4 regions of the Bacillus sp. 41-22 genome follow, and region 2 is predicted to be linked to each of the others. Evidence: riboswitches for the same ligand, from Rfam matches in the RefSeq annotation. Region 2 holds a riboswitch; each other region holds the start of a gene.
The links. A riboswitch is a leader RNA that binds a small molecule or an ion and turns the genes downstream of it on or off. The one in region 2 is predicted to bind S-adenosylmethionine.
Positions count from the first base shown of each region.

Region 1: it holds a riboswitch for S-adenosylmethionine, as region 2 does, so the genes downstream of both, LCF45_RS01100 (peptide ABC transporter substrate-binding protein) here and LCF45_RS01840 (methionine ABC transporter ATP-binding protein) in region 2, are expected to answer to the same signal.
Region 3: it holds a riboswitch for S-adenosylmethionine, as region 2 does, so the genes downstream of both, LCF45_RS24645 (methionine ABC transporter ATP-binding protein) here and LCF45_RS01840 (methionine ABC transporter ATP-binding protein) in region 2, are expected to answer to the same signal.
Region 4: it holds a riboswitch for S-adenosylmethionine, as region 2 does, so the genes downstream of both, LCF45_RS05090 (LLM class flavin-dependent oxidoreductase) here and LCF45_RS01840 (methionine ABC transporter ATP-binding protein) in region 2, are expected to answer to the same signal.

Region 1 is NZ_CP084035.1:190,144-193,917, reverse strand. It holds gene proC (pyrroline-5-carboxylate reductase) at 1-186, shown strand, start outside; gene LCF45_RS01105 (aldo/keto reductase) at 188-1,021, shown strand; SAM riboswitch class I at 1,175-1,279, shown strand; gene LCF45_RS01100 (peptide ABC transporter substrate-binding protein) at 1,415-3,055, shown strand; gene LCF45_RS01095 (peptide ABC transporter substrate-binding protein) at 3,561-3,774, shown strand, end outside.
Region 2 is NZ_CP084035.1:339,229-343,002, reverse strand. It holds gene LCF45_RS01850 (MetQ/NlpA family ABC transporter substrate-binding protein) at 1-49, opposite strand, end outside; gene LCF45_RS01845 (methionine ABC transporter permease) at 71-736, opposite strand; gene LCF45_RS01840 (methionine ABC transporter ATP-binding protein) at 726-1,745, opposite strand; SAM riboswitch class I at 1,871-1,976, opposite strand; gene LCF45_RS01835 (cysteine hydrolase family protein) at 2,218-2,763, shown strand; gene pruA (L-glutamate gamma-semialdehyde dehydrogenase) at 3,076-3,774, opposite strand, start outside.
Region 3 is NZ_CP084035.1:4,768,669-4,772,442, reverse strand. It holds gene gcvH (glycine cleavage system protein GcvH) at 1-283, shown strand, start outside; gene LCF45_RS24660 (toprim domain-containing protein) at 536-880, shown strand; gene LCF45_RS24655 (thioredoxin family protein) at 884-1,192, shown strand; gene LCF45_RS24650 (hypothetical protein) at 1,345-1,689, shown strand; SAM riboswitch class I at 1,815-1,922, shown strand; gene LCF45_RS24645 (methionine ABC transporter ATP-binding protein) at 2,231-3,256, shown strand; gene LCF45_RS24640 (methionine ABC transporter permease) at 3,249-3,774, shown strand, end outside.
Region 4 is NZ_CP084035.1:1,005,410-1,009,183, reverse strand. It holds gene LCF45_RS05095 (ATP-grasp domain-containing protein) at 187-1,143, opposite strand; gene LCF45_RS05090 (LLM class flavin-dependent oxidoreductase) at 1,136-2,194, opposite strand; SAM riboswitch class I at 2,277-2,382, opposite strand; gene LCF45_RS05085 (hypothetical protein) at 2,639-2,845, shown strand; gene LCF45_RS05080 (DUF4352 domain-containing protein) at 3,051-3,602, shown strand; gene dhaK (dihydroxyacetone kinase subunit DhaK) at 3,658-3,774, opposite strand, start outside.

The DNA.
Region 1 (3,774 bases), 150 kb from region 2:
ATTCAAATGATTGCTGGCTCTGCCGCTATGCTCCAGCAAAATCAGGATCCAGCTATGCTCCGCGAACAAGTAACAACACCAGGAGGCTCAACGGCTGAAGGCTTAAAAGTTCTATATGAAAATAATTTTTCAGAAGTCATTCAACAAGCAGTTGAAGCGACCAATAAAAAAGCTAGGGGGAATTAATATGACTTTAACAAGTTTAAACGACTATACAACATTACATAACGGCGTGAAAATGCCTTGGTTCGGCTTGGGTGTTTTTAAAGTTGAAGATGGTACAGAAGTAATTGATTCTGTAAAAGCAGCTATAAAAAATGGATACCGTAGTATCGATACTGCTGCGATATATAAAAACGAAGAAGGCGTTGGACAGGCAATTCAAGAATCTGGTATTCCTCGTGAAGAGTTATTCATCACTTCAAAAGTGTGGAATAGTGATCAAGGTTACGAGTCAACACTACAAGCATTTGAAACTACATTAGAAAAATTAGGTCTGGAATATTTAGATCTATATTTAGTACATTGGCCTGTAAAAGGAAAATACACTGAATCATGGAAAGCTTTAGAGCAGCTTTATAAAGATGGTCGTGTTCGTGCTATCGGTGTGAGTAATTTCCATATTCACCATTTGCAAGACGTATTTGAAATTGCAGAAATTAAACCAATGGTTAACCAAGTGGAATACCACCCACGTTTAGCACAAGAAGAATTACATGCCTTCTGTAAAGAACATAACATCCAGCTTGAAGCTTGGTCACCATTAATGCAGGGGCAGCTACTTAATCACCCAACATTACAAGAAATCGCTACGAAATATAATAAATCGACTGCACAAGTTATTTTACGTTGGGATCTACAAAATGAAGTTGTAACAATCCCTAAGTCTATTAAAGAACACCGCATTATTGAAAATGCAAACATCTTTGACTTTGAATTAAGCTCGGATGATATGAAAGCAATTCAAGCTTTAAATGAAAATCATCGCGTTGGTCCAGATCCAGATAACTTTAACTTCTAGTAGGGAAACCACTGCCATATGCAGTGGTTTTTTTAAAAAAATAAAACTGAAAATTCAAACTATATCCCATTTGATTGACACTTCATTATCTAAGGTGTAAGATTTTGAATTATCAAAGAAACACAAAAATTAATAAAATTTATTTGTTTACTCATTGTATCAAGAGAGGTGGAGGGACTGGCCCTTTGAAACCTCGGCAGCAGGTTCATTTTGAATACTGTGCCACTTCCTGCAAGCTTTGTGCTTGAAAGATAGAATGAGGGACTTCGTTTATATACGGGTGCATAACTTGTACGTAAAAATCCCTCTTTCTCAATACGAAAAGAGGGATTTTTTGTTTTTCATTTCCCTCATCATCATCCAATCTTATTAACTATTTAGGAGGAAAATCAAATGAAAAAGAAGTTTGTACCCGGTATTGCATCAGTTGTAGGAGTAAGTATTTTATTATCTGGTTGCGGTAGTTATAAAAACGAAGCGAGCGGAGCAAATGCAAAAGATGAGGCACCTAGTAAGCAAGTTTTAAACTTATCTTCTCCTACTGAGATTCGAACAATGGATACGGCTCGTGCTACAGATACTGATTCTGGTCAAGTAATGAGAAACGTATTTGAAGGTTTATACAATCTTGGTGAAGGTAATAAACCTGTTCCTGGCGTTGCGAAATCTCATGAAGTAAGTGCTGATAAAACGAAATACACATTCCATTTACGAGATTCAAAATGGTCGAACGGCACACCTGTAACAGCGAAAGATTTTGTCTTCGCTTGGCAAAGAGCTGTCGATCCAGCAACAGCTTCTGAATATGCTTTTTTATTCCTGGATATTAAAAACGCTAAAAAAATTAATAGCAAAGAACTCCCATCCGATCAACTTGGTATAAAAGCAGTTGATGACCATACGTTTGAAGTAGAATTAGAGCGCCCTGTTCCGTATTTTATTAGCTTAACGGCGTTCCCAACATTTCTACCAATCAACGAGGAATTCTTTAAAGCACAAGGTGATAAGTACGCTTTAGAAGATAACAAAATCTTGTACAACGGAGCTTTTACACTAAGCGATTGGAAGCATGAACAAAGCTTTAAATTTAAGAAAAACCCTACCTATTGGGATAAAGATAATGTCAAACTCGAAGAAATCAATTTCAACGTTGTGAAAGAGAAATCAACAGAAGTAAATTTATTCGAATCCAAACAATTAGACCGTATAAAACTAACATCTGACTTCGTTGATAAATATAAAAAGGATGCTAACTTTAAAGAACGTCCGAACGTAGGGGTACAGTTTTTACGTATGAATCAGCAAAACAAAGTACTTCAAAACGTTTCTGCACGCCAAGCAATCGATCAAACAATTGATCGAAAATCTTTTGTAAATACGTTATTAAATGATGGCTCTACACCAACCTTTAGTCTCGTGCCGAAAAACTTTGCAAAAGGGCCTGATGGAAAAGACTTCCGTACTGCAAACGGCGATTTAACAAAAGTTGATACAACATCTGCACAAGAATTATGGAAGAAAGCAAAAAAAGAACTTGGTTCTGAAAAGATAACATTAGAATTATTAACAAGTGATGGTGACCTTGAGAAGAAAACTGGTGAGTTCCTAAAAGGACAACTAGAAAAGAATTTAGATGGCTTAACGGTAAATATAAAACCGCAACCACGTAAACAACAAGTTTCACTCTTATTAAAAGGTGACTACGAGATTGGAATTGACGGTTGGAGCCCTGACTTTGCTGATCCAATTACATTCCTTGAACTATTTACGACGAATAACCCTTACAATTTAGATCATTACTCTAATAAAGAGTTTGATGAGACAATTGAAAAAGTTAAAACTACTTTGGCTGGTGATGAAAAAGCTCGCTGGGAAGCGTTACTAGCATCAGAAAAAATCTTATTTAAGGACTCTGTTATCGCTCCTCTTTACCAAAAAGGAGAATCTTATTTAGAGCGTTCTTATGTGAAAGGCATTGTGCAAGTAGACTTTGCAGGTCAATTAAACTTCAAATGGGCAAAAATTGAAAAATAAAGTGAAACTTTAATCAGCCCTCACCAATCGGGCTTTTACGGGCAGTTGATCCCCCCTAACTTCTTTGCTTTCACTGAATTTTGAGGCGAGGATCTTACTGCCCGTTAATGCGGGATAAAATGCAACTTAGATCATCGTGTTCTCACCCACCCCCATTGTTTTTTTAGCAAAATATATTAAAAGCAGATTCCCTAATATGAGGAACTCTGCTTTTTCAATATATTATTCCAAGAAATTAACACTCCACTTTTTATTATTGACATATAGTTCTTTCCAGTGTTAATATTCTAAATAATCAAAGAAACAAAATATTTTATCATCAAAATGTAATGTCTACTAAGTTGAAACATATAACGATAGATTATAGCTCAACATGTATATACATATAGAATACCTGATTACCTATATACACATATTTATAATAGGTTTTCTCTCCTTCTATAGCTACACTTCAAGACATGGACATTATGACGTTACGAACAACACATTTAGGGAGGAAAGAACAATGAAGAAAAAAGTTGTACCTGTTGTTGCATCTGTTTTAGGGGCAAGTCTACTACTAACTGCTTGCGGGGGAAATAAAGATAATGCAGGCGGAGCAAAAGCGAACGATAAAGCACCTGATAAACAAGCGATTAACTTATCATTTGCTTCAGAAATTCCAACAATGGATGTTGCAAAAGCGACGGATGGGGAATCCATGAATGTAATGAGAAATG
Region 2 (3,774 bases):
CTGTAATTCCTACGATCGCTGATAATGCAAATGCTAAAATTTTCTTCATTTTCTTTTCCCCTCTTCCTTTTTATGATCTGCGTAAAAAGACTTTCGCAAAGTAGTTCCCTAAATTTTGAGCCACCTGTACAAGAATAATAAGTAAAACGACCGTTACAAACATAACTGACGTATCAAAGCGTTGATAACCATATGTCATTGCTAAGTCACCAAGACCGCCACCACCGACAAGTCCTGCGACTGCAGAAAATTCAATTAAACCGACCGTCATAAACGTGACACCTAGGATCAATGGTGCTAAAGCTTCTGGTACGAGGATTTCAAAAACAATTCTAAGTGGTGAAGCGCCCATTGCTTGTGCTGCTTCAATTACTCCTTTCGGAACAGAAACAAGATTGGTTTCAACCATTCTAGCAATACCAATTGATGCAACTAACGTCATTGGGAAGATTGCTGCAGCCGTTCCAATCGTCGTTCCAATAACACTTCTTGTTAGTGGGCTTAAAGCTACTAAAAAGATAATGAATGGAACCGGACGAATTGTATTAATTATGATATTAAGAATAGAAAAGACCCATTTATTTTCTAAAAAATTTCCTTTTCTCGTTACATACAACAGTAAACCTAGAGGTATACCGAGAATTGTAGCAAATATAAGGGTTACAATTACCATTAAGAGGGTATCCCCCGTCGCATCTAATATGCGAGGCCAAAATATACTCCAATCAACTCGCATGAGCTTCTACCTCCTTCAGCTGCACTTGCAGTCTTAGATGTTGTAATGCTTTTTGAATTTCTTTCTGTTCACCTTGTAGTTCTACAAGAAGATTTCCAAATAGCACATTTTGGAGTTCAATAATATTTCCATAAAGAACATTTACATCGACGTTATAGTTTTTCGCAATATATGATAGTACAGGCTGCCCTGTCTCTTCCCCAGTAAAAGTCAGGCGATAAATCTGACCTCCGTTTTGAATTTTCGCTAGAACACTTTCTGGTAAGTGATCATTAATAACAGAGCGTACAAAATTTTGAGTTGTCTTTGTTTTTGGTTGTGTGAAAACGTCAAACAGTTTTCCTTCTTCAATTACTTTTCCTTTTTCCATAACGGCTACACGGTGACAAATTTCTTTCACAACGTGCATTTCATGTGTAATAAGTAGAATCGTTAAATTGTACTCTCTATTTACTTTCTTTAATAAATTTAAGATTTCTGTTGTTGTTTCCGGATCTAAAGCTGATGTTGCCTCATCACATATGAGAATATCGGGTGATGTCGCAAGTGCTCTTGCAATCCCAACACGCTGCTTTTGCCCACCTGATAACTGTTCTGGATAATAGTTCGCTTTATCTTCTAAACCAACAAATTTTAGTAGTTCATTCACTCTTTCTTTTATCTCATTCTTTGGCAATTTCGCTAACCTTAATGGATAAGCAATGTTCCCAAACACCGTTCTTGAATTAAATAGATTGAAACTTTGGAAAATCATCCCAATTCTTTGTCTTAGTGTCCGCAATTCTTTCGCCGATAATGATGTAATATCTTTATCATCTATTGAAATTGTTCCTGCAGTTGGTCTTTCTAACATATTTACTAAACGTAATAGCGTACTCTTTCCAGCACCACTAAATCCGATAATGCCAAAAATTTCGCCCTTTTCAACTGACAGCGTTACATCCTCAACCGCATGAACAGATTGCCCACCTGATTCATATACTTTACTTACATTGTTAAAAGAAATCATTTTCTTCCCTCCTATATGCTGTAAAACTTGAAGTAGAGCTTTCGAGGTAAAATAAAAAGTGCTCTCCTCCTTATCAGTAATAAAAGATAAGAAGGAGAGCACTTTTATATGTACTCATTCACATCTTCTCATCTTCCAAGCCTTTATAGGCTTGCTGGAGTTAGCACGGTATTAAAAAAACCCGTTGCTGAGGTATCGTAGGGCCAGTCCCTCCACCTCTCTGGATAAGAGTGTATCGATTTAATTGTCGTTTAATTAAGTCTTATTATAGAACTCAGAATAATGAGAGTCAATACATTTTTCGGAAAAATATTAATTATTTCTCTATTTAAATTTTTAAATAAGAAGTAACAATACAATAGTGATTTTTAAAGTTATGTAAAATCCTTCTCACTCATACTTTTAAAAAGGAGAATCTTCTCTATTCATTGAATAACATTATTTGAATATGAAATCGGAGGAAGATAGATATATGAAAACAGCTCTTTTGCTCGTCGACATTCAAAATGATTATTTTCCAAGCGGAATGATGGAATTACGTAATCCAGTAGAAGCAAGTGAATATGCTAGTCAGCTACTACAACATTTTAGAATAAGAAACGAACCTATTTTTCATATCCAACATGTAGCTATAAAAGATAGCGCTACTTTTTTCCTACCCAATACAGAAGGTGTCCATATTCACGAAAATGTCCGTCCACTTAGAGAGGAAACCGTTATCCTTAAACATTATCCAAATAGCTTCCGAGAAACTGATCTTCTAGAACAATTACAACGTTCAGGAATTGAGCACGTCGTAATATGCGGGATGATGACCCATATGTGTATTGATGCTACAGTAAGAGCTGCTTTTGATTTTGGTCTTCACTGTACCGTAATACACGATGCTTGTGCTACAAAAGATCTTTCATTTAAGAATGCTACTATACCAGCTGTTTATATTCATAATACAATTTTGGCGAGTTTAAATGGAGTATACGCAAATATAATGAGTACAGAAGAGTTTTTAGCGACCTAAAAAAAACACTCCTTTCAGTTAGCAAAGCCGAAAGGAGTGTTCTCTTGTCTAACCATAGATTTTCTTTCAAATTGTATTATACAGGAAATCCTCAAAATGAATACTAAAAAATATGACTAATAAGTCAATTTTTCTCGCTGTTTTGTTTCTATTTTCATGTTTATCCCGATATTAACAAGGTTTAACTAATCCAAAAGAAAAAATAGTAATATTTAGAAACCTTTCTTGATTGAAATTAACTAGCTTCTATTATAGAGAGTTTCTCAAAAAGAAAAGATCTTCACAGTCTGTGAAGATCTTTTCTACTATTTCTTATAAAGTTTCAGAAGTAGTTTTTGCTTGCATGTGAAGCGCTAAGTAATCAGGGCCACCAGCTTTAGAGTCTGTACCAGACATGTTAAAGCCACCGAATGGTTGGTAACCTACGATTGCACCAGTACATCCACGGTTGAAGTATAAGTTACCAACGTGGAAGTCTTCACGTGCTTTTTCAATATGGTCACGGTTGTTAGTAACAACTGCTCCTGTTAAACCGTATTCTGTATTGTTTGCAATTGCAAGTGCATGATCAAAGTCTTTTGCTTTACAGAATGCTACTACTGGTCCGAAGATTTCTTCTTTCATTAAGCGAGCATCTTCTGCAACATCAGCAACGATTGTTGGTTGGATGAACCAGCCTTTAGAATCGTCTCCTTCGCCACCTGATACGATTTTACCTTCTTCTTTACCAATTGCAACATAGCTCATTACTTTATCGAATGCAGCTTGGTCATTAACAGGTCCCATGTTAATATCTTTTGCATCTGGGTTACCTACTGTTAATTCTTTTGTTAATTCAACAGCACGATTTAATACATGATCGTATACATCTTCATGGATTACTGCACGAGAACATGCAGAACATTTTTGTCCTGAGAATCCGAATGCTGATGCAACGATAGATTTAGCTGCTAATTCAAGATCTGCCTCTTTATCAACAACGATTGTATCTTTACCGCCCATTTCAGCGAT
Region 3 (3,774 bases), 830 kb from region 2:
GTTAGGCGATATCGTATTCGTTGAACTTCCTGAAGTAGGTGCAACAATCCAAGCTGACGAGCCATTCGGAAGCGTAGAATCTGTTAAAACAGTTTCTGAATTATACGCACCTGTAAGTGGTAAAGTTGTAGCAGTAAACGAAGAATTAAGTGACCAACCAGAACTAGTTAACGAATCTCCATACGAGGGTGCATGGATGGTTAAAGTTGAACTTTCTGATGCAAGCCAAGTTGAGAAGTTATTAACTGCAGAAAAATATGCAGAAATGACAAACCAAGACTAATTATAGTCGAAGAAAAAGGACAGCCTTTGTGCTGTCCTTTTTTATGTTGTGTACATAATGAATTTAAAAACATATATATTAATTATTATGTAGGAGAACGTTTTTGAAAAACTTTTTTCATGTAGGCTTCATGCTGAGCAAGCCGCTTGAGCTTTTCTTTTGCAAAAATAAACAGGAAACAACATGAAAATAACGAATATACTATATACTAAGTTAAAGGTTGTATAGTATATGGTGATCGGGTGATGACATATGATTTATGTGGAAAAAGTCATTATTGTAGAAGGTAAATCGGATAGAAGAAAGATTGAATCTATTATTCGTGAACCAGTGGAAATTGTTTGTACAAATGGTACAATTGGTTTGTCGAAAATGGATGAGCTCATTGATCAATTTTTTGATAAGGACGTATATGTGCTAGTGGATGCTGATGATGCAGGAGAAAAGTTAAGGAAACAATTCCGAAAAGAATTTCCGCAAGCAGAGCATATTTATATTGATCGCTCGTATCGCGAGGTGGCGACTGCACCTTCTTCACATTTAGCAAATGTATTATGGGGAGCAGACATTGACGTTTATACAGAATATTTACGGTAAGGAATGATAGAAGTGATTGATTGGACAGGTGCCGAAGCTACAGCCCTAATAGGAAATGAAGAAAAAACAGTGTTATATGTGTATACACCAATGTGTGGAACATGCCAATTGGCAAAGAAGATGTTAACGGTCGTTGAGATGACGATTGAAGATTTGAAAATTGGAATGTTAGATTTAAATTATGCCCCGCATTTAGCGAAAGAGTATGGGATAGAAAGTGTACCGTGTTTACTTATTTTTGAAAATGGGACACTGATGAAGAAAATATATGCATTTCATTCGGTTGAATATTTATATACGGAATTAAAGTAGGCGGCAAAGTTTTTGCCGCCTCGACATATTTCTTGGGAAATATGTCGACATGCGTGATAGATACAGTATTTGTCGAGCGAAAATAACAGGATTGCCCTTTAATAAGAGGGAATGGTATGTAATAGAAAGTGATATGAGGGATGTGGTTTAGGATGAAATTATATTCTTTGCTTCAATCATTTGTAAATTACGCTAATGGTCAATATCATTTAGAACCGCTTTTAAGGCAAGGAGAAAGAACTGTTAATTTTCGTTTTGGAGATGAATGCTGTTCGTTACAAATTTCAAGAGATTATATAGAACTTTTGAAAGAGGCGAGAGGAACGGAACAAATCGTTTGTTTAGAGGAAGAGGATGTACAAAAGTTAGTGACTGGAAATATGAGGTTGCAAAAGTTAATGAGTGATGGACGGGTACAATATTCTGGAACGTATCGAACGATGTTATTAGTTGAATCGATGTTTCATATATGTAAACCGATGTCAGTCGGAGCTTAAAATTCTGAAGTTTCTTTTTTTACGAAAATTTCTGTTGACAGAGCGTGTGGATATTGATACAATTCAATTCATAAAATATAGACAATTTCATAAATTTTAAATCAGACGAAAATTTAATCTGATTTCTCTTATTAAGAGAGGTGGAGGGACTGTGCCCTGTGAAGCCCGGCAACCGTCAACTTATGTTGAAATGGTGCCAATTCCTGCAAAGCAAATGCTTTGAGAGATGAGAGAGAGGGATAATGTTGTTATATACGCATATAAACCTTTCTGCTTCTCTAGAAGCGGAAAGGTTTTTTGTTGTTTGAATGCGGAGGACATTCAAATAATAAGAGGAGCTATAACGATGGACTACACGCATGAAAAATAAAAAAATGCGGAGTCTATCCAAAGTTTTATGAAATCTAGCTCCAGCGGCTAGAACAGTCGGTCGTTTCATCCCTTCCTATGAGGCAAAAAGCGCCTCTACGTCTGGGATTCCAACGCCCTCTTGTTCTAAGCGAGCCGCTTGCGCTTTTTATTTAAAAAAGGGGTGAACATCATGATCTTATTAGAAAATGTAAAGAAAATATATAAGGCAAAAAGCGGTGATGTCACTGCTGTAGATAACGCCAACTTAAAAGTAGATAAGGGTGAAATATTTGGTGTTATTGGATATAGTGGCGCTGGGAAAAGTTCGTTAATCAGATTGTTTAATCAGTTAGAGAAACCAACTTCTGGCCAAATTACAATTGCGAATCGTGTGATTTCAGCGATTACTGGAAATGAACTTCGTAAGGCAAGACAAGAAATCGGAATGATTTTTCAGCATTTCAACTTACTTTGGTCACGAACTGTGCGTGAAAATATCGCATTCCCACTTGAAATTGCAGGTGTCGATAAGGCGGAGAGAAGAAAACGTGTCGATGAGTTAATTCATCTTGTTGGATTAGAAGGAAGAGGAGACGCGTACCCATCTCAGCTAAGTGGTGGACAAAAGCAGCGCGTCGGGATTGCAAGAGCGTTAGCAAATAATCCACAAGTACTTTTATGTGATGAAGCAACGTCAGCTCTTGATCCGGAAACGACAGATCAAATTTTAGATTTATTGTTAGATATTAATAAGCGTCTCGGCTTAACAATTGTATTGATTACGCATGAGATGCACGTTATTCGCAAAATTTGTAATCGAGTTGCTGTAATGGAAAAAGGGAAGATCGTAGAAACGGGTCCAGTACTTGACGTATTCCGTAATCCACAGCAAGACATTACAAAACGATTTGTACAGCAGTTAACTGATTCTGAAGATACAAATGAAACGATTGAAAGTTTAATAGAAAAGTATCCAGATGGAAAAGTAATTCGTTTGCAGTTTGTCGGTGAAGCGGTAGAAAGACCGGTACTTCAAAGGTTAATGCAGCGCGGTGATATAGAAGTTAGCATTTTGCAAGGAAATATCGCGCAAACGAATAACGGATCTTACGGAAGTTTAGTCGTTCATTTAAATGGTGAAGAAACAGCGATCCAGCAAGCAATAGAAGGGATTCATCAAGATCAAGTAGAGCTGGAGGTGATTGCACATGGATAAGTTAATCGCAAATATTGATTGGAATCAAATGTTAGAAGCAACTGGTGAAACGTTATATATGACGGCAATCGCAGCACTTGCCACATTTGTTTTAGGACTTATTTTAGGACTATTACTCTTTATGACAGCGAAAGATAATTTATGGGAAAATAAAGCGATTAATACGGTGATTGGAGCGTTCGTAAACATTTTCCGTTCTATACCGTTCATCATTTTAATTATTTTATTAATCCCGTTCACAAAGATTCTTCTTGGAACAATACTCGGAGCGAGTGCAGCGCTGCCAGCTTTAATTATTGGAGCGGCACCATTTTACGCGAGAATGGTTGAAATCGCGCTTCGTGAGATTGATAAAGGTGTAATTGAAGCTTCAAAAGCGATGGGAGCAAAAACAAGCACAATTATTTTGAAGGTGTTAATTCCAGAATCGTTACCAGCGTTAGTATCTGGTATTACGGTTACGACTATTGCTTTAGTAGGCTATACAGCAATGGCAGGTGTTGTTGGTGCTGGTGGTC
Region 4 (3,774 bases), 670 kb from region 2:
AAATGTTGAGAAATATTTTTTTGTGCAGGGTGGGATACGTAGGATAAAAAATACAACATAAAAACTGATACTTTTCTTGCTGGTGCAAAAACTCTAAAAACCTTGTAAGTACGCTCTTAAACTTGGACATACTGATACTATTAATTTAGCAAAGGTTTGCACCAGAACCTTATTTTTTAATCAACATTATTTAACTGACTCTACTTGTTTTTCTAATTTTATTCCAAGGAATTTAGCAAGCTCAAGCATACCAAATTGATTAGCTACAGACTCTGCGTCAGAATTATAGTTTGTGTTTGTATTAATATCATACGTATAAATTGTTCCATCCGAACTGCGAATAAATTCAATACCAGCGACAGTAATTTCATTTTCTTTCAAAAATTCTTTGTATTGTTCAATAATTGGCTCTTGGAAGTCCGATATAATTTCAAATTTTGTTGACGACTCTTTCTTACTCTCTTCTCCTACTGGGCAAAAAGCATCGTGAATAGAGCAAGCATCTGCTGGACAAAGCTCAAATCCTTCTGATGTATCTACTTTAACTGCATATACAAACTGACCGCCTACAAACTCACAACGTGTAATATATGGTTCTGGCGCTTCAATATATTGCTGGATTAAAGTAATTCCATCAATGGGTTCTTCAAATGTCGGACCATCCAAATATTGTTCTAAAGTATCAATAGAATGAAAAAGTTGAACACCAAGGCCTTTACCTGCACGGTTATGTTTTGTAATGAATGGCACTTCCCCTAACTCCTTTGCTGCTTTTACTATATTATCACGGCCAACAGCACCAATTGTTTTCGGCACTTGTATCCCAAAATTTCTTAATGCTGCATATTGATTCAATTTACTTACTTCAAGGCGTAATGCACGAGACCCATTAAATACTGTTCGTCCGTATCCCTCTAGCCAAGCAAGAACTCCTTCAGTCAACTCAGGTGCATATCGATGCCCTCTCGTATGTGAAGAAGCACTCATACGGCTATAAAAAACACCTTGGGGAGGTTCTTTTTCTAACGAAAGTGTTCCTTCATTTAAAAACCATTCCTCATAAGGTAACTCCAGTTCTTCCAATCTTTTCACCAAATGATCCGTCCATTCCTTATTCTCATGTAATATGTAAATTTTACTCATTTGTAATCAATTCCTTTCTTTTTGCTTCAACTAATGGCATCACTTTTTCAGAAAATCGTTTCATCTCTTCAAGCTGTGGAGAAAATTGTAAAAGTAATAACGTAACACCCACTTTTTCAAAAGCAAGTATCCTTTCTGCAATTTGTTCTGGTGTTCCGATTAAATTAGGACGTAATCCACGATTAGATACGGAATAATCATTGAGCTTCACTTGCTGTTCCAAATGCGACTTACTAATAAAATCTTGGTAACCCGCATAACCTAAAGCATCGTCTTTCACATCCGTTATACGTCTCCATTCTTCTAATGCCTCTTCTTCTGTATCACGACAAATGACGTAAGCCGCGAGCCCGAATGACTGCAATGGCTCCTCTGTAACTTTCTTTCTACGATTCTTCATATCTTCTATTTTCACAAATACTTCTTCCACTGTTCCCCCATGCATTACATATGCATCCGCGTGATTTACAATGACCTCTTTTCCTCTCTCACTCTCACCACCTGCATAAAGCTTAATTCCTTGTTTCTGCACAGGTTTTGGACTTAAATGTGTATGATGAAGCTCATAAAAGTTCCCTTTATAAGAAAACTCTTCTTCTTTCCAAAGCTCTTTCAAAACTGTTACAAATTCCTCTGTGCGATCATACCGTTCATCATGTGCGGTAAATACCCCGCCGTACTGCTTCGCTTCTTCTTCCCACCATGCTGAAACTACATTTAATGTAAAACGGCCATTACTTAATTGATCGATATTTGCTGCCATTTTCGCTGTAACTGCTGGATTGTGGAAGCCAGGTCTTACAGCTGTCATAATCTCTAATCGATCCGTTACCGCAGCAAGTGCTGCCGCAGTTGTCCACGCTTCTAAACTTGGTGCTGAAACACCTTTTATATCATTTAAATTTAATTCTGCTATAAGTGTTGTTGAAAAACCTAATTGTTCTGCCGCTTGCGCTGTTTGTTTTGCATACTCAAACGTAGGCGGCATAGATTCATCATCTACATTTCGAAGCCATCCCCCAAAAATCGGCAACCAAAAACCATACTCCACTACCTATTCCCCCTTTATCTTTTAACCATAAAAAAAGCTACTCTTAACGAAATAAGAGTAGCCTTCTTGACTAAATGAACCGCCCTTATCTTTCAGGTGTTTTTCACCTGCAGGATTTGGCACCTTTCGTCTAAAACGAGGTTGCCGAAGTTTCATAGGGCCCGTCCCTCCACTTCTCAACATAAGAATTGTTTGATTTCCATTTATTATAATCATCAGAATAATAAAAATCAATCGTTTAATACTTATTTTTCCGATAAACATTAAATGATATATGAAACATCATATTGTTATAGAGATTTATAGGGTATTATGTTGTTTTACTTGCGGATATATAAAGGGCTATGTTGTATCATGTCGAAAACATCATTTATAACCAAGTTGCTTTACTTCTATCTTAAAAACACAGAAAAATAAATATCAATCAAATGAGGTGTTAGTAACATGAAAAATAAACGATGCGAGAATTGTGGTTCTACTACATTTAAAGAAGGAAGGATTGGATCTGCTTATCATGCATATGTTTGTGAGGATGAATCTAGTAGATTCTTTTCAGGAGGGAAACGTTCCAAACTATTAACCACATTTTGTTTAGAGTGCGGTGAGGTGCAATCATTTAGAGTTGAAAAACCGGAGATATTTAAAGAATAAAATAATACTAATTACATATTTACAGTAGGAATGATAACAACGGACGATTTCGCTACAACTAGAGTAAATACACCAATCATATTAATAAAAAACAAGAATAAGGTGTCTAAAGGACCCCCTATTTTGAGCCAATAATGAGACATTATGTTAATCTTATATGTATAGTTGCACAAAATTGAGAAACTTAAGGAGACAGATCAATTTTATGAGAAAATCATTCATATTACTTACTTTAATTCTAGTATTAGTCAGTGTTACGGCTGCTTGTACACAAGATAAAAAAGATAGTGCCGTTGAAAATGGTCCAATAGAAGAACCAACCGCAAAAAATGAAAATGAAGAATTAATAAATTTTGAAGAAAAAGAAGATATGAGCCGCTTGGAACAAGGTATTTTATTAGTTGGTGAGAGTGTTAAAGGAGGCTATTACTTGGCCACCGTTCAAAGTGCATATTTAAATGCTAACAACGATTCCGTCGTTGTTAATGTCTCTGTAAAAAATGTACGAGGTCAAACGATTGGACTATCAGAATTAAAATATAACCTAAAAGATGAAAAAGACGGAAAGGCCTATGAAGGCAAGGTGCTTGACCAAAACCCTTCTGATATACAAGTTAAACCAAATGAAACAGTAGAATTGAAAATAGCTTTTGAAGTACCAAGTACCACAGATGAATATATGTTCTATATTGAAAGCTCTTTAGACCCTCTAGAAACAAACTGGAAAATTGATAAGCTGCAATCACAAAAAAACTAAATCTAAAATACAATATAAAAGTCCCTCTACCTAAGGCAGAGGGACTTTCTAATTACTATCTCAAACTACCCGCAATCTCCGTAAAGATAACTCCAAGTGCATGTGCACCTGCATCTGGATAGCCTAAGCTTCTTTCACCAACTGTACCAGCGCGACCCATACGAGCTACGAT